Linked DNA regions of Pontimicrobium sp. SW4. The protein of the gene in region 1 interacts with the protein of each later gene in a pairwise test. Links are inferred from orthologs where the notes say so. Each region holds a gene or a part of one and is shown in the gene's direction. Other genes may lie near its edges.

Region 1 (12,786 bases):
CTTTGCCAAAAGCTGCAAACCCTAAGTCATCGCTATGGCGTTTACCAGCAAAATCTAATTCTGGTTGATCGTTGATGCAAATAAAAAAGCTACTCGTTGCTGTATTTGCACTAGATCTTGCCATAGATATGGTTCCGTTTTTGTGAAGAAGTTTTGTGTCGTTAGTAGTTTCTAAAACTATTGGATCGAAAGATTTAGAGTTGTCAATAAAACCTCCTTGAATGACTTGAATTTTAATATCTCTTTTTGCTTCATTTTCTGGTGTACAGACTCTGAAAAATGTAGAATTTTCATAAAGATTATTGTCAACATACTTCATGAAATTAGAGACTGTAATTGGAGCTTTTTCAGGATAGAGTTCTACTATTATATCACCTAAAGATGTTTCTATTTTACATTGAATGTTATTTTGTGAGTTGGCATAGAATGAAACCAAAAAAAGTATAAATACTATTTTAAAGAGTTTTGGTTGGCTATTTTTCATGTTTTTGATTTCTATAAAGATAAAAAAAGCTTGAGATTTTTTATGAAATTCTTATACAAAGTAAAGTCGCTTAAATTGAAACACAAATTGTTAGCATTTTTCCTTATTTTTAAGAGTTAACAATTAGTGTAATTATGAGTAGTAGTTTTTTTAGTTTGATTAAAAAAAATTTGCAAACGTTTTTTTATTTAAAAGCCAGCGTTTTCTTTCTTGCATTTTTTTTCTTTGGAAATAGTGTTGGAGCAAACAATTTGTTTCAAGAGAGTAAAAATGATTTAAGTTCTGTGCCAATTAAAACTGTTAATAAATATGATTTAATTGCTCAGATTAGAGAGCAAATTATAGGTAGTGTTACTGATGCAAAAACCAACAAAGCCATAGCATATTGTAATATTGGAGTGGAAGGTTTCCAAATAGGAACTTCAAGTAACGAACTGGGAGAATTTGTTTTAGAGGTAGATTCGTTACCTGTTACCATCGTTTTTTCTCATTTAAACTATGAAGAGAAAGTAGTGGAAGTCACAAACACAAGTAATCTAACCATTCAATTAACACCTTTGGTAAATAGCTTGAATGAAGTTGTTCTTTCAGCAAATAGAAAAAGTAATTACCCTTATGAATTAGCTTTAGAAGCATTTTCGAAGACGAGAAAATTAACAGATAAAAGCAATTATGGTCAAGCGTTTTATAGACAAAAATCAAAAAACGGTGACGAATACACAGAGTTTTCAGAGATTATTTATGATACAGAATATACTGTTGATGGTATAAACGATTGGGAAATTTTAGAAGGTAGATATGCCTTAAAACGAGAAAAAATTAATAATAGCAATTTTACGCTTCTCTCTCGTATTCTAAAGGCGATACAGCCAGATACTGATGATATCATTTTTCCATTAAGTTATGAAGTTAAAGAGTATTATGATGTAAAAATTGTGGATATGTTATCCTCCGGAGATGAAGATATAGCCGTGTTGGAATTTAAGCCCTTGCCAGAAGTGAAAACACCAGCTTTTGAAGGGGAAGCTTACATAAATACCAAGACATATGAAGTATTAAAAATTAGTGGTACTGTAATGAATGATCGGTTAGATTTTATAAAATTCAGAGAAAAAAGAACTTATACAAAAAACTACACATTATCTTACGAAATGGCTTTTAAAAAGAGCTCAAAAGATGATTTGTTAATTGATTATATAAAAGTAGATCACTCTTTTGATTATTATAAGGGGGATAGCCTTGTAACTCATGTTTCGTCAACTTCAAATTTGACGTATTTTGAACACTATGATACTGATAGCCCAAGACGGTTTAGAAAAAGTTTCAAGGATTCAAAAAGTGATTGGGAAACACTAAATAAAATAGGTTATAATGAGAAGTTTTGGAAAGATAACCCAATAGTAAAGCGAACTCCAGTTGAAGATGAGGTTATTGCCTCTTTTGAAAAAGATAATGCGTTTGAATCTATATTTCTTAATACTAAAGAGCAAATTGCATTTATGCAAAGTAATTTGGTAGGTGATGTATTTATTGAGAGTTTGGATTCTCAACTTAGAAATTATAATAATAATAATCCAGTAGAGAAGGTATTTCTTCATACAGATAAAGACGTCTATTTTCCAGGAGAAATGATTTGGTACAATGCTTATGCTGTATTAGGTGCGTATCATCATTTTTCAACTGGAAGTATGCAAATACAAGTAGATTTAATAGATGAACACAATGTCATTGTTGAATCAAAAAATCATAAGTTAATTGAAGGTCAAGGAGAAGGAAATATTATTATCCCTGTTGAGTTGCCTGAAGGAACTTACCAATTAAGAGCTTATACCAATTGGATGCGAAATTTTGATAATGCGTTCTTTTTTACAAAAACAATTCAACTTTTAAATGCCAAAAAAACTACTAGAAGACCATTAAATACTGATGATAAAATTGATTTGCAATTTTTCCCAGAAGGTGGCCAAGCAGTGAATGGGTTAAATGGAAAAATATCATTTAAGGCAATAGGCAGTGATGGGTATTCAAGGGAAGTTAAAGGCATTATAAAAAATTCTAAAGGAGAAACCGTTGTACCTATAAATACTTTATATCAAGGAATGGGATTTTTTACTTTAAATCCTCAGCCTAATGAAACCTATACGGCCATATTAGATAATGGTTCTATATATAAACTTCCAGAAGCACAAAATGAAGGATATTCAATGTTAATTGATAACCTAGATACCAATAATATTAAGGTAAAAGTTCAAGCAAGTAATACACTTAGATCAAAGCCATTCTACATTATTGGAACTATAAATAATGAGAAGTATTATCAAGGCAAATTTGTTTTTAATGCTCAGTCTTTACTTGATTTTGAAATTCCAAAAAACAAGCTTCCAAGTGGTGTGATGACCCTTACACTTTTTGATGAACAAATGCGACCATGGTCTGAGCGTCCAGTTTTTGTTAATAATAAGGAAGAACTAATAATAGAAACAAAACTAGAAAATTCTAGCTTTGAAAAAAGAGAGAAAATTGAATTAAAAGTAAATGTGAAAGATGTTTACGGTACACCATTATCTACAAATTTTTCAATTGCTATTACTGATGTAGACAAAGTATATAAAAACAAATTTGACACAAATATTTTAACATACTTTTTATTAGAATCTAATTTGAAAGGACATATTGAAAACCCAGGGTATTTTTTTAGTGATAGTAAGAGATCTACGAGAGCTAAGCTCGATTTAGTTATGTCAACTCATGGATGGCGCAAATTTAACTGGCACGAAATGGATAATATAACTTTTAGCTCACCTAAAGAGTTTCTATTCAAGAAGGGTTATTCAGTTTCAGGCAATGCTACCAATATGGAGGATGTTCCTTTGATGAATAGAGAGTTGAAAATGATTGCCAAATCTAAATCTAGTCAGTTAATGGATTTATATGTTACAAAAACAGATGAAGAAGGTAATTTTAAAATCCAAAATGTTACTAATGCTGGAGATGTTGAATTGACGTTTAACGCTTACCAATCTGACGGTGACCCTATACAAACTAAAGTTGTCTTAATAGATAATAATGATAATCATAATTTACCAAAACCAAACTTTAAGAGTAAATATAAAGATATGCAAGGTGATGTTTTAGATAACTACAACAAAAAAGCGTCTACTTTTTTTATGTATGAAGATGTTGAGAAACTAGATGAAGTATTAGTTACTGCTAAAAAAAAATCAGTTAGCGAGCTTACTAAATATTCAGAGTCATTATATGGGGTGAAACCAGATCATACAATAATAAATGAAGATAAAACGGCTGGTAATATACTATATCACTTAGGTAATATTCCGGGGGTTTCTGTCGATTTATCTTTCAACTGGGTTAATTTTAGAGGGAATCAATATGGACCATTGTGGATTGTAGATGGTATGAGGTTAGATGGTGAGATAGACCCTAGATTTGGTCGGCTAGAAAGAGACGAAGTAGAAGACTCTAAAACGAAAAGACTTTATTATGACAAACCCAAGACTAATAATGTGCCACTAATGGTTCAAAACCTTGATTTTTCAAATGTAGAAAGAATTGAAATTTTAAAACGTGGCTCTCAAACAGCTATTTATGGACCAGTTGGAAGATATGGTGTTATTATTGTGTATACAAAAACCGGAAGACCTAAGGTTGATAAAGTATTTTCGTCTAAACATACTATTCAAGGGTATTCTAAACTTAAAGAATTTTATTCGCCTAAATACAATGTAGAATTAGAATCGCATAAAAATCCAGATAATAGAACAACACTTTATTGGAATCCTTCAGTAAAAACAGATAAAAATGGTAATGTTACTATTATTTTCTATAATTCAGATAGTGCTAAAGCTATTGAAGTAGATATTCAAGTATTGTCACAATATGGAATTCCAGGAGTTTATTTAAATACGTTTAAAAAACAATAGTGTTAGATTTTAATCTAACGCTATTGAAACAAATTGGCAATTTGTTTATTTTTTGATTGTTGATTTTTTTTCACTCAAATCAACCGTAATTTGATTCGCTAATAAATCATCAAATGTTTCACGTTTTCTTATTAAATGTGCTTTATTATTGTACCATAAAACTTCAGCTGGTCTAAACCTAGAGTTATAATTACTAGCCATAGTAAAACAATAGGCACCAGCATTTTTAAAAGCTAAAATATCGCCTTCGTTAATTTCGTTTATACGTCTGTTATTTGCAAATGTATCTGTCTCACATATATAACCAACAACAGAGTAAAAACGTTCTCTACCTTGTGGATTAGAAATATTAGTTATTTCATGTTGAGAACCATATAGCATTGGTCTAATTAAATGATTAAATCCAGAATCTACTTGTGCAAAAACAGTAGAGGTTGTTTGTTTAACGACATTCACTTTTGCTAAAAAGAAACCTGCTTCACTTACTAAGAATTTTCCAGGCTCAAAAGCAAGTGTTAATTCTTTACCATAGCTTTTACAAAACTCATTAAAACGAGAGGTTAATTTTTTTCCAAACTCTTCAATATTTGTTTCTATGTCACCTTTTTTATAAGGGACTTTAAATCCAGAGCCAAAATCAATAAATTCAAGACTTTTAAAATTTTTCGCAGTTTCAAACAGTATTTCACTTGCATATAAAAACACATCAATATCTAAAATGTCACTTCCAGTATGCATATGAATACCATTAATATGCATTTTGGTATTTTCTACAATTCTTATAATATGCGGAATTTGATGAATAGAAATTCCAAATTTAGAGTCAATATGTCCAACAGAAATGTTTGTGTTTCCACCAGCCATCACATGCGGATTAATTCTAATGCACACTGGAATATCTGGATGTTTACTTCCAAATTGTTCTAGTATTGAGAGATTGTCAATATTAATTTGTACACCTAGTTTAGCAACTTCTTCAATTTCTTCTAATGAAACACCATTTGGTGTAAAAATGATGTTTTGCGCTTTGAAACCAGCAACCAACCCTAATTGTACTTCTTGTATAGATACAGTATCTAAACCAGAGCCTAAGTTTTTTAGAAATTTTAAAACCGAAATATTGGATAATGCTTTAGCAGCATAATTAATCTTCAAATTTTTAACATTACTAAACGCTGAGATTAATCGTTTATATTGCGATTCTATTTTATGTGCATCATACACGTAAATGGGACTTCCAAACTCCTTAGCTATGTTAAGTAGTTGCTCTTTTTTCATGGTATTGTGTTTATTTATGCTTCAAATATATTTTATTACTTTCTAATTATTACTAGAACAATTAAAAAATAGTAACAATTAAACTATTTGTTAATTATATAACAATTCTAAAAATGAGTTATTAATAAAGTTGCCATTACTAATTAAAATATTAGTCTAATTAATAGCTATTATTTACATTTGCGCATCTTAAATCATTAAGCAAGTTATGAATTTACACGAATATCAAGGAAAAGAATTATTAAGCAGTTTTGGAGTACGTATTCAACGTGGTATTGTTGCACAAAATGCTGATGAAGCAGTTTTAGCAGCTAAGAAATTAACCGAAGATACTGGAACTGGATGGCATGTTATAAAGGCACAAGTTCACGCAGGTGGTCGTGGAAAAGGTGGAGGTGTGAAATTAGCCAAAAATCTTGATGAAGTTAAAGCAATAGCTAGTCAAATTATAGGAATGGATTTGATAACACCGCAAACTTCTGCTGAAGGAAAGCGTGTTCATCAGGTTTTAGTAGCTGAAGATGTTTACTATCCTGGAGATTCTGAGCCAGAAGAGTATTATATGTCTGTACTTTTAAATAGAGGTACAGGGCGTAATATGATTATGTATTCTACTGAAGGAGGTATGGATATTGAAACGGTTGCTGAAGAAACACCACATTTAATTTTTACTGAAGAAATTGATCCTGCTACTGGTATTTTACCATTTCAAGCACGTAAAGTAGCTTTTAATTTAGGCTTATCTGGAGCAGCATTTAAAGACATGACAAAATTTGTGACGTCTTTATATAAAGCGTATGTAGAATCTGATTCTTCATTATTTGAAATCAATCCAGTTCTAAAAACAAGTGATGACAAAATTATGGCAGTTGATGCTAAAGTATCTTTAGATGATAATGCATTATTTAGACATAAAGACTTGGCTGAATTGCGTGACTTACGTGAAGAAAATCCAATTGAAGTTGAAGCTGGAGCTTTAGGCTTAAATTATGTTGATTTAGATGGAAATGTTGGTTGTATGGTAAATGGTGCAGGTTTAGCAATGGCAACAATGGATTTAATTAAACAAGCAGGTGGTGAGCCAGCTAATTTCTTAGATGTTGGTGGTACTGCTGACGCTGCTAGAGTAGAGGCTGCGTTTAGAATAATATTAAAAGACCCAGCAGTAAAAGCAATACTCATTAATATTTTTGGTGGAATTGTGCGTTGTGATCGTGTTGCTCAAGGTGTTATTGATGCTTATACAAACATGGGTAATATAGAGGTGCCAATTATTGTAAGGCTTCAAGGTACTAATGCTGATATTGCGAAAGAACTTATTGATAGTTCTGGTTTAGATGTGCAAAGTGCTGTTGAATTTCAAGAAGCTGCCGATAAAGTTCAAGCGGTTTTAGCTTAGTTAACATATACATATATATTTATTAAGAGTAGTGTAATACACTACTCTTTTTTGTTGCATAATTTTGTTTTGTATTAAAACGCAATATGTTAATTAAGTATTAATTATCGTTAAACATAAGTTAATTAGTAAATAACTCTGTAACAATTGTGTTTAAAGTATAGTCTATAAGACATCAATCAATTTTATTTAATCAATTTAAAACGAACAATTATGAAACAATTAAAAGCATTACTGTTAGCCGTAACGATAACGTTTAGCAGTGTACTTATGGCAAGTACTAGTCCAGAAAAACCTTCGGTTGAAACTTCAAAAATTACATTGAAAATTGAGAGATTTCTCAAAAATCCAAGTTTTGATGTAGATCATGAGATGACAGCAAACGTTACGCTTACAATAAATAAAAACAACGAACTAGTTGTTTTATCTGTAGATTCTAACGATGAGAAAATGAAAAATTACATTAAGAGTAGATTAAATTATAGAAAAGTATCTGGGTCTTATGAAACTTTAAAAGATAAATTTATTGTACCAGTTAGGTTAACTGCAGAAGAATAAGAAGCTTCATTGATTAGTCTTGAAAACTCCTAAGTGTTGCTTAGGAGTTTTTTTACGTTTAATACTGTTTAGAAAGATTAGTATTATGGTTAAAAAATGAAAAGCAAAACGAACAATAGATTAATTTAGTATATTAATTAATTTATTTTAATTTATTGTAAATCAATAAGATACAATTAAAATATATTCTAAGTCATAAAAAAGACGATGAAAAGACGTCTTTTTTTCGATGAGATACATTATATCTACGATTATAAAAGGGTAATTATACCTAATTTTATATAATCAATAATTAATTCTCACTCAGCCATGATAAATCGTGTTGAAAAGTTAAGTTTGCTCTCAGAAATGATTGCATTCGCAAGAATTGATAATAGCTTAAAAGAAATAGAATATAATTTTTTACTGGGAGTTGCTAAACAATTAGAGATTACCCAAGAAGATTTTGATTACCTATTAGATAACCCTGTCACACATATTCATTTAAAGTCTCATAGTGAACGCATTGTTCAGTTTCATAGATTGGTATTGTTAATGAATTTAGATGCTGAAGTTGCAGAGAAAGATCTCATAAGACTTCACAATTTTGGGTTAAGAATGGGATTAGGTCATGAAGCCATTAATAGGGTTTTAGATTTAATGGAAAGTTTTCCGCATAAAATTATTCCTCCAGATTTTTTAATAGACATTTTTAAAACACAGTATAATTAAACAATACTTTATAGAAAAACTATACTTTTAATTGATTCAGCTTGGTTTGATAAGCCTTAATTTCATCCCTCACTTTTGCAGCAAGCATAAAGTCTAATTCTTTTGCTGCCTGCTCCATAAGTTTGCGTTTTTCACGAATCTTTTTTTCTAGTTCAGGTTTTGTTAAGTATTCACTTTCGGGTTCTGCTGCTTTTTGGGCTTCCAGTTCATAGTAGTAAGAACTCACAGAGTTTTTAGTTAATACATTATTTAAGCTTTTGTTTAAAGCTTTTGGTGTGATATCATTTGCAGTATTGTAGGCAATTTGTTTTTCTCTACGATAATTTGTCTCGTCCATAGTTTTCTGCATACTTTTGGTGACTTTATCAGCATACATAATAGCTCTTCCATTAAGGTGTCTTGCAGCTCTACCAACTGTTTGAGTTAAGGATCTTGCCGAACGTAAGAATCCCTCTTTATCGGCATCTAAGATAGCAACTAAAGAAACTTCAGGTAAATCTAGTCCTTCACGTAATAAATTAACTCCAACAAGTACATCAAATAACCCTTTACGTAAATCTTGCATAATCTCAACACGTTCTAAAGTGTCTACATCACTATGTATATAACGTACTCGAATTTGTATTCTAGCTAAATATTTAGTTAATTCTTCGGCCATTCGTTTGGTAAGTGTTGTGACTAAAGTACGCTCATCTTTTTCAACACGTTGCTGTATCTCTTCTATTAAATCATCAATCTGATTTAAGCTTGGTCTCACTTCTATAATTGGATCTAATAAACCAGTTGGTCGTATGACCTGCTCAACATATATGCCATCTGTTTTTTGCAATTCATAATCCGCAGGCGTAGCACTCACGTAAATTACTTGATTTTGTAGCGCTTCAAATTCTTCAAACTTTAAAGGCCGATTATCCATAGCTGCTGGTAACCTAAAACCATATTCTACTAAGTTCTCTTTTCGGCTTCTGTCTCCTCCATACATAGCATGAACTTGTGAAATAGTTACGTGACTTTCATCAATAACCATTAAAAAATCATCAGGAAAATAATCCAATAAACAGAAAGGTCTTGAACCTGCTTGTCTACCATCTAAATAGCGTGAGTAATTTTCGATACCAGAACAATAACCCAACTCACGAATCATTTCTAGGTCAAATTCGGTTCGTTCTTTTAAACGTTTGGCTTCTAGATGCTTTCCAATCTCTTTAAAGTAGTCGTGTTGTTTTACTAAATCGTCTTGAATATCTTTTATCGCGTTTTGCAATACATCAGGTGAGGTTACAAACATATTTGCTGGATAGATAGTAAGTCTATCGTATTTTTCTATGATTTCGTTTGTTTGGATATTAAAAGCTTCAATATCTTCTATCTCATCTCCAAAAAAGTGAATTCGAAAAGCATCATCAGCATAACTCGGAAAAATATCTACAGTATCTCCTTTAATTCTAAAATTCCCATGGTTAAAATCTGCCTCAGTTCTAGAATATAAACTTTGAACTAATTGATGTAGTAATTTGGTTCGCGAAATAACCTGATCACGTTCTATCGTAATTACATTTTTTTGAAACTCTACAGGATTCCCAATACCATACAAACAAGATACAGATGCAACAACTAACACATCTCGTCTTCCTGAAAGCAATGAAGAGGTAGTACTTAAACGCATTTTTTCTATTTCTTCATTAATAGAAAGATCCTTTTCTATGTATACACCTGAGACAGGAATGTAGGCTTCAGGTTGATAATAATCGTAATACGACACAAAATATTCTACAGCATTATCTGGGAAGAATTGTTTGAATTCAGAATATAATTGAGCAGCTAAGGTTTTATTATGAGCTAGTACAAGCGTTGGGCGTTGAACTTTTTCTATTACATTAGCAACTGTAAACGTTTTACCAGAACCAGTTACACCAAGTAATGTTTGGTACTTTTCATTAGAATTAATACCGTTAGAAAGTTGTTCTATAGCCTGAGGCTGATCACCAGTTGGACTAAATTCTGATTCAATTTTAAAGTGCATTCAGCAAAATTACGCAATAAATATTATCGACGTAAAGCAAAATGTCCTTTTACTTGAAATTCGGCACCATTTTGTTTGACATTAGCCACAAACCAATAATCGCTTGCAGGCATATTTAAACCATTATAAGTGCCATCCCAACCTTCGGTTTCGGAGGTTAAAAACGTCATTTGCTTACCATACCTATCAAAAATGCTAATGGTAGTTCCTGATAGGTGTTCTATACCAGAAATATGCCATGTATCAAAATAGCCATCACCATTAGGCGTCATAAATTTTGGCGTATCAATTACTACTACTTCTCTTGAAATGGAAGCACAACCATTTAAATCGATAATTGTAACAGTATGGCTGCCAAGCGATACGTTTTCAAATACATTAGACTCTTGTGGTTCCCCACCGTCTAATACATACATATAATTTCCAATACCACTAATGGTTATGGTTATATTATTTGGATCACTAAAATCTACAGTTTCAGTCACTTCAATGGTTGCTTGTTCAGATTCTATAACGTCAAATATTGTAGATGTTGTACAGCCATTTGGTGTTGTTACGGTTACCCAATATTGACCAATTTGATGAATATCAATTTCTGAGGTAGTTTCTCCAGTTGACCATAAATACGTGTCTCCTGCTACAAGCTCTCCAGCCATAACTGTTAATGGGAAATTATCTAAACAAATGGTTTGCTGAGGAATATTGACTACAGGCTTTCTTTGAACATTTGTAAAAAATGAGGCTGTGTCAAAACAACCTGTTGTATTGTTTTCTAATCGAATAAATATTTCTTGACCATCAACTGCTTCATAGTTAAGATTTGAAATTGCGTATTCTCCATTTTGAGCATTATTACTAGTTTCATGATATGTTACAGTAAAATTTACTGGGTTTTGCACTCCTAAAACGGATGATGTTTGTTGTGATAAATCAAAAAATAGTGTAAAATCGTAATCATCATCACAAGACTCTAAATTAGGAGGAGTATTTGCTATTGGATTTTGATATACTACCAACTCGAAAGATGATATGGCAACACAGGTAGTAATAGTGTTTTCAGCTCTTACATAAAGTGTTTCATTTGAAGATGTATAATTATATGTGCTTCCAATATCATTTTGATTATTTTGAGCATCAGCTAGACTAAAATGATACGTTATTAGCGTATTACTTGTATTAGAAAATAGGATTTGTGTGGCTTCATTTAAATCATAAATATCTGTGTCATTATCGCAAATATCAATGGTAGGTATTGTGTTAATATTTGGAGGTAAGTTAACTTCCAGCTCTAAAGGAATAGAAACGTAACAACCAGATAGTGTGTTTTCAACTTTTACGAATACTGTTTGAGGATTTGCTATGTTGTTATAAGTTTCAGGATTAGAAATCGTGTTTGTATTCGATTCTAAGGTTTCTAATGATTCAAAATAAGTAATGATAATTCCATTATTTCTAAGGTCTAAAATTTCAAATTCAGCCACAGTAAGGTCAAATGTAGAAATACCATCATAATCTGTGTCACAATTGCTAAGAGCTGATGGTAGATTAACTGTTGGTACTTGAATTACGTTTAATCCAAATTCTGCAATAGCATGGCAATATGTACCATTTTCTATTCTTGCATAAATTTGTTGCGGATTAGAAACATTTGTATAATTATCACCAATGTCATTTTGCATATTTTCAGCATCAGTAAGTGATGTATAATAAGTAATGCTTAAAGTTTCAGGGCTCCCTTGAGATATTTCTAATGTTTTTTCATTTAGATCAAAGACTTCTAAGCCATCGTTAGTAATATCATCACACACAATAAAGTTTGTTGGAGGATTAAATAATGGTACCGAACCAACTTCAATTATAAATGACGATGTTCCATAGCAACTTTGGTCTGTAATATTTTCAACTCTTATATAAATAGTTTGTGGACTTGAAGTGTTAGTGTAGTTAGAGTTTTTGTCAATACTATTTGTTCTGTTAATGGCATCAAGCTCTGTTTCGAAATACAACACTTGTTTACCAGTTTGACCATTTAGGATTTCTGAGTCTTTAGTGTTGAAAAGAAAATCTGTTGTTTGATTGCCATCCGTTTCACAATTTTCAAAGGTTGAAATTATTGGAAACACAGGAAGTGTATTTACAGTTACAGGAATTTCGGCAATAGCGTAACATCCAGTGATAGTACTCTCAACTCTTGTATAAATAGTTTGATTTGTTGCACTAAATGCAGAAGATGCTATAATTGCATTAGTATTATTATGTAAATCGTTTAAAGTCGTGTGGAAACTTATTGCTAAATCTGTTGTACTTGATACTATACTAGGGATTAAGGCATCTAAATCGATAACTGAAAAAGCGTCTTGATCATCATCGCAAATAATTATTTTTATTGGAC
Region 2 (12,858 bases), 620 kb from region 1 along the record:
GTTCTGTTGAAGCCGAATATTTTGTGTTTAAAGGTGAAATATCAAATCAGGCGTATCAACGGGATTCTCAGCAAATAAGCATCCTCTATAAATCAGGTAAAGTGGTTGAAGTTGCTAAGGCATCAGATTATTTAAACTTAAAAGCTTTAGCCAAACCAGTAACAAAGTATTATATATGTTATCCAAAGAGTAAACTTTAGGACATTTTTTATACTTTTGCGACAATGAAATGAGCATTTACAAAATGAATGTTCAGAATTTTTAATGCGATAACGAAGTGATTGTACACGTTTTCAATTTTTAAATTTTTTCATTTTAATTAATTGAAAATTATAACGCGTGAAATTTACCGCATCACAAATAGCAGGCATATTAGAAGGTGAAATTGTTGGAAACCCTGATATAGAAGTTTCTAAGCTTGCAAAAATTGAAGAAGGTTCTGCTGGGGCTTTAACCTTTTTGGCAAACCCAAAATACACCCAGTTTATTTATGACACTAAAGCCTCTGTAACGATTGTAAACAAAGACTTTGAGCCTGAAACCAAAATCACTACAACCTTGATTAAGGTAGAAGATGCTTATAAAGCGTTTTCAAAATTGCTAGAATATTACAATCAGGTAAAAATGAATAAGTTTGGGATAGAACAACCTAGTTTTATCTCAGATTCAGCAAAATATGGAGATGCTATTTATGTAGGAGCTTTTTCATATATAGGTGATAACGTTGTAATTGGAGATAATGTTAAAATTTTTCCTGGATGCTATGTTGGAGACAATGTTACAATTGGTGATAATGTTATTTTGTTTGCTGGAGCCAAGGTTTACTCTGAAACAGTTATTGGTAATCACTGTGTAATTAATTCAGGAGCAATTATCGGAGCAGATGGATTTGGTTTTACACCAAACGAAAAAGGAGAGTATAGTAAAGTGCCCCAAACAGGAAATGTAATATTGGAAGATTATGTAGATATTGGAGCCGCTACAACTATAGATAGAGCCACTTTGGGATCTACAGTTATTAGAAAAGGAGTGAAGCTAGATAACCAAATACAAATAGCGCATAATGTAGAAATAGGTGAAAATACTGTAATAGCTGCGCAAACTGGTATTGCTGGATCAACAAAAATTGGTAAAAATTGCCAAATTGGTGGTCAAGTTGGTATCGTTGGACATATTACTATTGGTAATAATGTAAAAGTTCAGGCGCAATCTGGAATTGGAAGAAATGTTAAAGATAACGAAGTCTTGCAAGGTTCTCCTGCACTTACTTATGGCGACTATAACAAATCTTATGTGCACTTTAAGAATTTACCAAAAATTGTAAAAGGAATAAACGATTTAGAAAAAAAAATAAATGACAGTAATTAGTACAGAAATTAAGCAAAAAACTATAGCTAAAGAAGTTTCGCTTACTGGAGTTGGTCTACATACTGGAAAAAATGTGACGTTAACTTTTAAACCAGCCGAAGCTAACGAAGGCTATACATTTAAGCGAATTGATTTAGAAGGTAGTCCAGTAATTAAAGCCGATGCAACTTATGTAACAAATACGCAAAGAGGTACTTGCTTAGAAAAAAATGGAGTAACCATTCAAACTTGTGAGCATGTATTAGCTGCATTGGTTGGTTTGCAAATTGATAATGTAATTATTGAACTTAATGCTTCAGAGCCTCCAATAATGGATGGTTCATCTAAATTTTTTGTTGAAGCTCTTGAAACTGCAGGAGCAGTTGAGCAAGATGCTTATATTGAAGAATATGTTGTAAAAGAAGTCATCTCATATATAGATGAAGAATCTGGTAGTGAAATAACTGTGATTCCAGCACCTACTTATCAAGTAACTACAATGGTGGATTTTGGAACTAAAGTTCTTGGAACTCAAAATGCGACATTGCAGAATATTTCTAACTTCAAAAAAGATATTTCCGATTCTAGAACATTTAGTTTTTTACATGAAATAGAAATGTTATTAGAACATGGACTGATAAAAGGAGGAGACTTGAATAATGCGATTGTATATGTTGATAAAGAATTATCGACAGATACTATGGAGCGTTTAAAAGAAGCCTTTGGGAAAGACAATATTTCAGTGAAACCCAATGGAATACTTGACAATTTAACATTGCATCATCCTAATGAAGCTGCGAGGCATAAACTATTAGATGTTATTGGTGATTTAGCTTTAATTGGTACTAGAATACGAGGTAAGGTAATAGCTAACAAGCCAGGGCACTTTGTAAATACGCAGTTTGCAAAGAAAATGTCAAAAATTATTAAGATTGAAAAAAGGAATAATGTTCCTGATATTGATCTTAATCAAGAACCACTAATGGATGTTAATCAAATAATGAATATGTTGCCACACAGGCAGCCATTTTTATTACTTGATAAAGTATTCGAATTATCAAAATCTCATGTCATAGGCACAAAAAATGTTACTATGAATGAAGGGTTCTTTGCTGGACATTTTCCTGGAGCACCTGTAATGCCTGGAGTATTGATAGTTGAAGCTATGGCGCAAACAGGAGGCATTCTTGTATTAAGTACAGTACCAGACCCTGAGAATTACTTGACATTTTTCATGAAAATGGATAATGTCAAGTTTAAACAAAAAGTTGTCCCTGGAGATACGCTTATTTTTAAATGCTCGTTGATAACACCAATTAGAAGAGGAATTTGCCACATGCAAGGATATGCTTATGCAAACGGAAAACTTTGCGCTGAAGCTGAATTAATGGCTCAAATCACTAAAGTTAAATAATTATGAATCAACCACTTGCATACGTGCATCCTGGAGCAAAAATAGCAAAAAATGTTGTTATTGAACCCTTTACTACTATTCATAATAATGTTGTGATTGGAGAAGGGACTTGGATTGGGTCTAATGTAACTATTATGGAAGGTGCTCGAATTGGGAAAAACTGCAGTATTTTTCCAGGAGCAGTAATTTCTGCAGTCCCTCAAGATTTAAAATATGACGACGAAGATACTACTGTAGAGATTGGAGATAATGTAACCATTAGAGAGTGTGTTACAATAAATAGAGGTACTACAGATAAAATGAAAACAGTTATTGGTAATAATTGCCTTATAATGGCATATTGCCACATCGCTCATGATTGTATTGTTGGTAATAATTGTATTTTTTCAAATAACAGTACTTTAGCAGGCCATATCACTGTTGGTGATTATGTAGTTTTAGCAGGAATGACAGCTGTTCATCAGTTTTGCTCCATAGGTAATCACGCTTTTGTAACTGGGGGATCTTTGGTTAGAAAAGATGTTCCACCATTTGTTAAGGCAGCTAGAGAGCCTTTATCTTATGTAGGAATTAATTCAGTTGGATTACGTCGTCGTGGTTTTTCTGCTGATAAGATTAGAGAAATTCAAAATATATACCGCATATTATATCAACAAAGTTATAATAACACCCAAGCTTCAGAAATTATTGAAGCAGAAATGGAAGCAACTCCTGAACGTGATGAAATTCTACAATTTATAAAGAACTCACATCGTGGAATTATGAAAGGATATTTTAAATCAAATTAATTTTAAAAAAATAATAGAAAAATATAGTTTCAATTGTTGAGATAAACGTAAAAGTTTAGTAAAACGATTAAACGATTAAACAATTCAACAATATTATGGCAAGTACTTCAGATATTAGAAACGGATTATGTATTAAATACAATCACGATATATATAAAATTATAGAATTTTTACACGTTAAACCTGGGAAAGGACCTGCGTTTGTTAGAACAAAACTTAAAAGTGTTACTACTGGAAAGGTTTTAGACAATACGTTTTCTGCTGGTCATAAAATAGATGATGTAAGAGTCGAGACACATAAATTTCAATTTTTGTATCATGATGGTGAATTTTATCACTTTATGAACGAGGCAGATTACACCCAAATTAGATTGTTGGAAGCTGCTTTAGATCGTCCAGAGCTTATGAAAGAAGGTGAAGTAGTAACTATTCTCATTAACACTGAAGACAACATGCCACTATCTGTAGAAATGCCTGCAAGTGTGATATTAGAAGTAACCGCGACTGAACCTGGTATTAAAGGAAATACAGCAACAAACGCTACTAAACCTGCTACAGTTGAAACAGGAGCAACTGTTAATGTACCTTTATTTATTAATGAAGGAGATAAAATTAAGATAGAAACAGATAAAGGGACTTATAAAGAACGTATTAAGGAGTAAGTTCTTATCCAGATGAAATTCCCAAAGAAATATAACCTTAAAGAAATTGCTGCAATTATTGGCACTAAATATGTTGGTGCAGATGATTTTCCAGTTTTAGGTATGAACGAAATTCATGTCGTCACACCTGGAGACATTGTATTTGTAGATCATCCCAAATATTATGATAAGGCGCTACAGTCGGCAGCAACTATTGTATTAATCAATAAAGATGTACCATGTCCAGAAGGAAAAGCTCTTTTAATATCTGATGATCCTTTTAGAGACTTTAACAAATTAACGCAACATTTCAAACCGTTTCAATCATCCAATAGTTCTATTGCAAAAAGTGCAAGTGTAGGTGAGAATACAATTATTCAACCAAATTGCTTTATTGGTAACAATGTAGTTATTGGTAAAAATTGTATTATACATTCTAATGTTAGTATTTACGATGATATAATTATTGGAAACAATGTAACTATTCATTCAGGAACAGTTTTAGGAGCCAATGCCTTTTATTACAAAAACAGACCCGATGGTTATGATAGGTTATTGTCTGGAGGAAGTATTATTATTGAAGATTTTGTTGATATTGGAGCAGCTTGTACTATAGATCGAGGCGTAACTGCCGATACAAGGATAGGGAAGGGTTCTAAACTTGATAATCAAATACAAATTGGACATGACACAGTTATTGGTAAAAAATGCTTAATAGCTTCTCAAACAGGCATTGCTGGTTGTGTTATTGTAGAAGATAATGTGACTATTTGGGGTCAAGTTGGAGTGAAAAGTGGAATTGTTATAGCAAAAGGAACTGTTTTATATGCGCAATCTGGATTAGGACATTCTACAGATGAGAATAAGAAATATTTTGGTTCTCCAGCATCTGAAGCTAGGGAGAAATTTAAAGAAATGGCTTATATTAGAAAGATCCCTGAGATTCTCGAAAAACTTAAAAATAAGTAAGTTTTATTTGATTTTAATTTTGTTAAAATTAAAGCCCAAAAGGCTTTAAAATATAGATTCAAAAAATTACTTTTGCCACGTCTTATATTAAATTAATAAACAAAAGCACAAATGAGCGTATTAGTAAATAAAGATTCAAAAATTATTGTTCAAGGATTTACAGGAAGTGAAGGAACTTTTCACGCTTCGCAAATGATTGAATATGGAACAAATGTTGTTGGAGGTGTTACACCTGGAAAAGGTGGTCAAACCCATTTGGACAAGCCTGTATTTAATACTGTAGAGGAAGCTGTAAAAGAAGTTCAAGCCGATACAACAATTATTTTTGTTCCTCCAGCTTTTGCAGCCGATGCCATTATGGAAGCTGCAGATGCAGGTATTAAAGTTATTATTACGATTACTGAAGGAATTCCAGTTGCTGACATGATAAAAGCATCTGATTATATAAAGAATAGAGATTGTCGCTTAGTTGGCCCTAATTGTCCAGGAGTTATTACTCCAGAAGAAGCAAAAGTAGGAATTATGCCTGGGTTTGTTTTCAAAAAAGGAAATGTAGGTATAGTTTCTAAATCTGGAACTTTGACTTATGAAGCTGCAGACCAAGTTGTAAAACAAGGTTTAGGTATTACAACAGCTATAGGTATTGGTGGAGACCCTATTATTGGAACAACTACTAAAGAAGCTGTTGAGATGTTAATTAACGACCCAGAAACTGAATGTGTGGTTATGATAGGGGAAATAGGAGGACAATTAGAAGGTGACGCTGCGCAATGGTATAAAGAAAGCGGTAGTAAAAAGCCTGTTGTTGGTTTTATTGCTGGAGAAACTGCACCTGTAGGACGTACAATGGGTCATGCTGGAGCAATAGTAGGAGGAAGTGATGATACAGCGCAAGCTAAAAAACGCATTATGAGAGACTGTGGAATACATGTGGTTGATTCTCCTGCTGAAATAGGTAAAAAAGTAGCCGAAGTAATGGCTTAAACGTTATATAAGAGCTTTATTGTTCTGTTAAAAACCTCACAAGATTTTGTGAGGTTTTTTTATTTCATGCAACTTGTAATTACTATATTTGAATAACTATAAACCATTAATTATACCATGAAATTATTAGAAGGTAAAACAGCAATTATTACTGGAGCAAGTAGAGGAATAGGGAGAGGAATTGCACAAGTATTTGCAGAACAAGGTGCTAATGTAGCATTTACATATAGTTCATCAGTTGAAGCTGCACACGAATTAGAAAAGGAATTAAATGCATTAGGAGTAAAGGCTAAAGGATATAAAAGTAATGCAGCTAGTTTTAATGAATCTCAAGAATTGGCTGATGAAGTTCTTAAAGAATTTGGAAGCATTGATATTTTGGTTAATAACGCAGGAATTACCAAAGACAATTTACTAATGAGAATGGGTGAGGAAGATTTTGATAAAGTAATAGAAGTCAACCTAAAATCTGTATTCAATATGACGAAAGCGGTACAGCGTACCATGCTAAAACAGCGTAAAGGATCAATCATAAATATGAGTTCTGTAGTTGGTGTAAAAGGTAATGCAGGTCAAACTAATTATGCTGCTTCCAAAGCTGGAATTATTGGATTCTCTAAGTCAGTCGCATTAGAATTAGGCTCTAGAAACATTAGAAGTAATGTGATAGCTCCTGGATTTATAGAAACCGAAATGACAGCTAAATTAGACGAAGAAACCGTCAACGGTTGGCGTGCAGCAATTCCTTTAAAGCGTGGAGGAACTCCTGAAGATATTGCTAATGCTTGTGTGTTTTTAGCGAGTGATTTATCAGCTTATGTCACAGGGCAAACACTAAATGTTGATGGAGGAATGCTTACTTAATTTATTGTAGAACCATGAAAGATCTTTTATACACTATTGCTCTATTTTTTGCAGTATCTATAACCATTAGTGCCCAAAGTGATTGGTTAGATTTTAAATCAGTTGAATTTGCTTTTATTGCTAAGTTTCCCGATGAACCAAAAAAAACAGTTCAGGAAGTTCCAACAGCAATTGGAAATATAGATATGCATATGTTTATGTATCAACCAACAGATAATGATGATAATATTATCTATAGTGTTATTAAATCGGATTATCCTAAAGAACAATTTACAGATGCTGATGACGAATATAACAATGATGTACTAGATGGTGCTGTAAATGGAGCAGTAACGAATGTTAATGGTCAACTCATATTTGACAACAAGATTAATTTAAATAACTACCCTGGTAGAAATGTTAAAATTGAAATTGATACTGCATTTATTTATATAAACACCTATTTAGTAGAAAACATTATGTATATAACTCAAGTGATCTGCTTGAAAAATAATGATGAAAATAAAGATATAAAACGTTTTATGGAATCTTTTGATATTATAAAAGTAAAGAATGATTAATTGTCTGGAAGCACAATAATATATATAATCTTAGCTGGTATTGCAGCGCTTTTATTAGCGCTGTTTCAGTATATATATAAATCTAAAAAGCGAAAATTAAATCCTGTATTTTCATTTTTAAGGTTTATTACAATTTTTAGCATATTACTGCTAATAATTAACCCAAAGTTTGAGAAAGTTATATTATTTAATGAAAAGCCTAATTTAGTTATTGTTGTTGATGATTCCGAATCTGTTAAACATTTAGAACAAGATAAAAATGTAAATGATTTGCTAACTTTAATTAAGAGTAACAAAGAGTTAAATGACAAGTTTAATCTTGATGTCTATAGTTTTGGTTCAGAATTTCAAAAATTAGATTCATTAAGCTTTAATCAATCACAAACAAATTATACCTCTGTATTTAGTAATTTACAGCAAATCTATAAGCAGTCTAATTCGCCAACAGTATTAATTACAGATGGGAATCAAACGCTAGGTAGGGATTTTGAGTTTTCTTCAAAGCAGTATAAACAACCTATATTTCCTATAATCTTAGGTGATACTATAACATATTCCGATTTAAAGATTCAACAACTCAACGTTAATAAATACGCATATTTAAAAAATAAATTTCCAGTTGAAGTTATCGCTGTTTACAATGGGAATACTCCAGTAAGCTCTACATTTACTATCAAAAAAGGCAACACAACAGTATATTCAACTAATTTACAGTTTTCAAAAGCAAATAATTCACAAACATTAGACATTACTTTACCCTCTAACATGGTTGGTATTAATAGCTATGTAGCATCTTTATCTCCGTTGTCTACCGAAAAGAACATTGTAAATAATTATAAACCTTTTGCACTGGAAGTTATCGACCAAAAAACAAATGTAGCTATTGTCACTACTATATCTCATCCTGATATTGGAGGTTTAAAAAAAGCCATTGAAAGTAACGAGCAACGTAGTGTTTCTATAGTCTCTCCATCAGATTATGCAAATAATAAGGATGATTACCAAATGGTCATTCTATATCAACCTAATAGTAAGTTTCAATCAGTTTTTGAATCGTTGGATGCTGATGGAAAGAATAGATTTATCATTACTGGAATAAATACCGATTGGGTCTTTTTAAATAGTATTCAGAATGTTTTCCAACAAAAAATAACAGCTCAAGAGGAAAGTTTTCAAGCCATTTATAATGATAATTTTAATACTTTTTTACCTGGAGATTTGGTTTTTGATAATTTACCGCCATTAGAATCTGAATTTGGAAATGTTGAATTTAATATTCCTGTTGAAACATTATTATTCAAGAGTATAAATAGCAATATGATTGAAGAACCTCTAATGGCAACTTACGAAAATGTTGGTCAAAGAGGGGTGCTACTTTTTGGTGAAGGTATTTGGAGATGGCGTTCACAGAGTTATTTAGATAATAATTCTTTTAATCAGTTTGATGATTTTATTGGAAAAATAGTACAATATGTAGCTTCTAATAAACAACGAAATAGACTTAATGTTAACTACGAATCGTTTTATAACGGTAGTGATAACATTAAAATCACAGCACAATTTTTTAATAAAAATTACGAGTTTGATGCTGCTGCATCCTTAGAAATGGTAATTAAAAATATAGAAACCGATATTGCAACGGTCATTCCATTTACCTTGCAGCAAAACAATTATGAGGTAAACCTAGACAATTTTCCTCCAGGCGATTACGATTTTACAGTAAGAGCTAATAGAGGTGAAGTAGCTTTTTCTGGACGTACTAGAATATTGGATTACAATGTTGAAAAGCAATTTCTAAACGCTAATGTTTCTAAGCTTGAGCGCATTGCAAATAACAGTAATGGAACTAGCTATTTTATTGTAGACACTTCTTTGTTGATAGATAATTTAACAAACGATTCAAGATTTGTAACCATCCAAAAAAGCAATAAAAATGTTGTACCTTTGATAGACTTTAAATACCTCTTAGGACTTATTGTTTTAAGTCTAGGTATAGAGTGGTTTTTAAGGAAATATAACGGACTTATTTAATAATATTAACAATAAAATAAAATGGAAAAATTACCAAAGATTGGTTTGCCAATCATTATCGGACTTATTGTCCTTATCATCTTTCTTGCAAAATCAGCTGTAACTATAGATTCTGGTGAAGCTGGAGTCTTGTTTAAGACCTTTGGAGAAGGTGTTGTTGTAGATGAGCCACCAATGGGCGAAGGATTTCATATTGTAGCACCTTGGAATAAAGTATTTGTTTATGAAGTTCGTCAACAAGAACTATTTGAAAAAATGAAAGTGCTTTCTTCAAACGGATTAGAAATACAAATTGATGCCTCAGCGTGGTATGAACCTGTTTACAATGACTTAGGAAATTTGCATCAATCTCTTGGCCAAGGTTATTTACAACGAGTTATACAGCCAGCAATTCGTAGTGCTGCACGTAGTGTTGTTGGTCGTTATACTCCAGAACAACTATATTCTAGCAAGCGTGATGCAATTCAAGATGAAATTTATGAAGAAACTAAGAAAATTCTTGAAAAACAATATGTTCAATTAAATGAAGTATTAGTTAGAGACGTGACTTTACCAAATACGATTAAAGATGCCATCGAGCGTAAATTAAAGCAAGAACAAGAATCTTTAGAGTATGAATTTAGATTAGTTACTGCTGCAAAAGAAGCTGAGAAAGTAATTATTGAAGCTCAAGGTAAGGCAGATGCAAACCGAATTTTAAGTGCATCATTAACTGATAAAATCCTTCAAGACAAAGGTATTGAAGCTACTATTAAGTTAGCAGAATCACCAAATAGTAAGGTAATTGTTATTGGCTCTGGAGATAGTGGAATGCCAATAATTTTAGGGAATAATTAAGCCTAATTTAAATTTTACAATGATAAACTTGGAATTCTAATTTTTTATTCTGAATCTTTGTAAAGATAAAAAAACAAAATGAATTTTATTCAATTACATCATCATCATTTTCATATCTCCACTCAAGCGAGCTGAAAATGCATTGAATAAAACCAAGATATTTTTAAAACCGTTTGAGTAAATCAAGCGGTTTTTGTTTTATTACACTTTCCTAAAAGATTTACTCAAACACATAGAAAACAAAAAATGAGTAAATTAAAAATTGCAGTACAAAAATCAGGAAGACTTAACGAAGACTCTATGAGGCTTCTAAAGGATATAGGAATATCTATTGATAATGGTAAAGATCAATTAAAAGCTTCGGCACAAAATTTCCCTTTGGAAGTCTTTTATTTGCGCAATGGTGATATACCTCAGTATTTAAGAGATGGTGTAGTAGATGTAGCGATAATTGGTGAAAACGTACTAATCGAAAAAGGGAATGACATTGAGTATGTAGAAAAACTTGGGTTTTCAAAATGCCGTGTAAGTGTTGCTATTCCTAAGAGTGCAAATTATAAGGGCATTCAGGATTTAGGAGGAAAACAAATAGCAACCTCATATCCAAATACAGTAAATCAATTTTTAAAAAAGAATAGTATTAATGCTGGATTACACATCATTAATGGATCTGTTGAAATAGCACCAAGTATTGGTCTTGCAGATGCTATTGTAGACATTGTATCGAGTGGAAGTACGCTATTTAAAAATAATTTAAAAGAGGAAGAAGTTATTCTTAAATCTGAAGCAGTCTTAGCTGTTTCCCCTAAAATTTCTGATGAAAACAAAAAGATTTTAAATAAAATTCAATTCAGAATTCAAGCTGTTTTAAAAGGGAGAGATTCTAAGTATGTACTATTAAATGCACCAAATGATAAACTCCAAGATATTATAAAGATGCTTCCCGGAATGAAAAGCCCAACAGTGTTACCACTTGCTGAAGAAGGTTGGAGTTCCGTTCACACAGTAATAAACAAAAATCAATTCTGGGAAATTATTGATGAGTTAAAGTTAAAAGGTGCTCAAGGCATTTTAGTTTGTCCAATCGAAAAAATGGTAATATAGTTATGACGGTAATAGAAAATCCAAAAAGAAATACGTGGTCTTCAGTGCTTCAAAGACCAACGCAAACAGTGGAAGATATTGAGGCAACTGTTACTCAGATATTTCAAGACGTGCAACAACATGGTGATTTTGCAATATCAAAGTATACATCCATTTTTGATGGTGTTGAATTAGATGATTTTATAGTTTCTGAAGATGAAATTATTAAAGCTTCAAATCAAATTTCAAATAAATTAAAGAATGCAATTCAAAAAGCTAAAAAAAACATTGAAACATTTCATAGAGTACAAAAAACTTCAAAAGTAGAAGTTGAAACAACAAAAGGAGTCCTATGCTGGCAAGAAAAAAAGCCGATTGAGAAAATAGGATTGTACATTCCTGGAGGAACAGCACCTTTATTTTCAACAGTGTTAATGCTAGTAGTTCCTGCAAAAATTGCAGGGTGCAAAGAAATTGTATTATGTTCACCACCTAACAAAGAGGGAAAAATCGCGAATGAGATTTTATATGCCGCAGAATTATGTGGTTGTACAAAAATCATTAAAGTCGGTGGTATTCAAGCTATTGCTGGATTAACCTTTGGAACAGAAACCATCCCTAAAGTGTATAAAATTTTCGGACCAGGAAATCAGTTTGTAACGGTAGCAAAACAACTGTCAACTAAGTACGGAATAGCTATTGATATGCCTGCAGGACCAAGTGAATTATTAGTTGTTGCGGATGATTCAGCTAATGCATCTTATGTCGCTTCAGATTTATTAAGTCAAGCAGAGCATGGAACAGATAGTCAGGTGATTTTAGTGTCAACGTCAAAAGATTTGATAAAAGATGTTGAACTTGAAGTTTATAGCCAATTAGCTAAGCTTCCAAGAAGGGATATTGCGAAAAAAGCCATTGAGAATTCAAAACTAATTTATGTTGAAAATGATACAATAGCTATAGATTTAATAAATGAATATGGTCCAGAACATTTCATTATTTGCTCTAAAAATCAAGATTTATTTATAAATGGTATTAACAATGCAGGGTCTGTGTTTATAGGTAATTATACACCAGAAAGTGCTGGCGATTATGCTTCAGGAACAAATCATACTTTGCCTACAAACGGATTCTCAAAAGCGTATTCAGGAGTAAATTTGGATAGTTTCACAAAGAGTATCACATTTCAAAAAATTTCTAAAGAAGGATTATTAAATATTGGAGAGACTATTGAGTTAATGGCTGAAGCTGAAGGCTTACAAGCTCATAAAAATGCAGTATCAATTAGGTTAAAAGATTTGAAACCATGAACATTCAAGATTTAATAAGAGATAATGTTA

Evidence for each region.
Region 2: the proteins of sucC (region 1) and sucD interact in binary tests that used the Escherichia coli proteins (3 or more experiments, as listed by UniProt). The link is inferred for Pontimicrobium sp. SW4 from one-to-one orthologs.

The regions. Positions count from the first base shown.
Region 1 is NZ_CP157199.1:724,867-737,652, forward strand. The notes cover bases 5,233-8,006. They hold sucC (ADP-forming succinate--CoA ligase subunit beta), read left to right. Parts: upstream 5,233-5,911; coding sequence 5,912-7,102; downstream 7,103-8,006. Other genes in these bases: lysA (diaminopimelate decarboxylase), read right to left, coding at 5,233-5,703; ABGB03_RS03430 (hypothetical protein), read left to right, coding at 7,316-7,660; ABGB03_RS03435 (TerB family tellurite resistance protein), read left to right, coding at 7,970-8,006. In the rest of the region: ABGB03_RS03410 (peptidylprolyl isomerase), read right to left, coding at 1-484; ABGB03_RS03415 (carboxypeptidase-like regulatory domain-containing protein), read left to right, coding at 655-4,425; more of lysA, read right to left, coding at 4,471-5,232; more of ABGB03_RS03435, read left to right, coding at 8,007-8,371; excinuclease ABC subunit UvrB, read right to left, coding at 8,391-10,394; ABGB03_RS03445 (choice-of-anchor L domain-containing protein), read right to left, coding at 10,418-12,786. UniProt on the Escherichia coli protein: Succinyl-CoA synthetase functions in the citric acid cycle (TCA), coupling the hydrolysis of succinyl-CoA to the synthesis of either ATP or GTP and thus represents the only step of substrate-level phosphorylation in the TCA.
Region 2 is NZ_CP157199.1:1,343,447-1,356,304, forward strand. Bases 4,361-7,206 are described here. They hold sucD (succinate--CoA ligase subunit alpha), read left to right. Parts: upstream 4,361-5,270; coding sequence 5,271-6,143; downstream 6,144-7,206. Other genes in these bases: ABGB03_RS06480 (UDP-3-O-(3-hydroxymyristoyl)glucosamine N-acyltransferase), read left to right, coding at 4,361-5,159; fabG (3-oxoacyl-[acyl-carrier-protein] reductase), read left to right, coding at 6,261-7,007; ABGB03_RS06495 (hypothetical protein), read left to right, coding at 7,022-7,206. Also shown: ABGB03_RS06455 (HD domain-containing protein), read left to right, coding at 1-200; lpxD (UDP-3-O-(3-hydroxymyristoyl)glucosamine N-acyltransferase), read left to right, coding at 340-1,368; ABGB03_RS06465 (bifunctional UDP-3-O-[3-hydroxymyristoyl] N-acetylglucosamine deacetylase/3-hydroxyacyl-ACP dehydratase), read left to right, coding at 1,355-2,761; lpxA (acyl-ACP--UDP-N-acetylglucosamine O-acyltransferase), read left to right, coding at 2,764-3,549; efp (elongation factor P), read left to right, coding at 3,645-4,211; more of ABGB03_RS06480, read left to right, coding at 4,224-4,360; more of ABGB03_RS06495, read left to right, coding at 7,207-7,567; ABGB03_RS06500 (VWA domain-containing protein), read left to right, coding at 7,568-9,598; ABGB03_RS06505 (prohibitin family protein), read left to right, coding at 9,620-10,435; hisG (ATP phosphoribosyltransferase), read left to right, coding at 10,682-11,539; hisD (histidinol dehydrogenase), read left to right, coding at 11,542-12,828; hisC (histidinol-phosphate transaminase), read left to right, coding at 12,825-12,858. UniProt on the Escherichia coli protein: Succinyl-CoA synthetase functions in the citric acid cycle (TCA), coupling the hydrolysis of succinyl-CoA to the synthesis of either ATP or GTP and thus represents the only step of substrate-level phosphorylation in the TCA.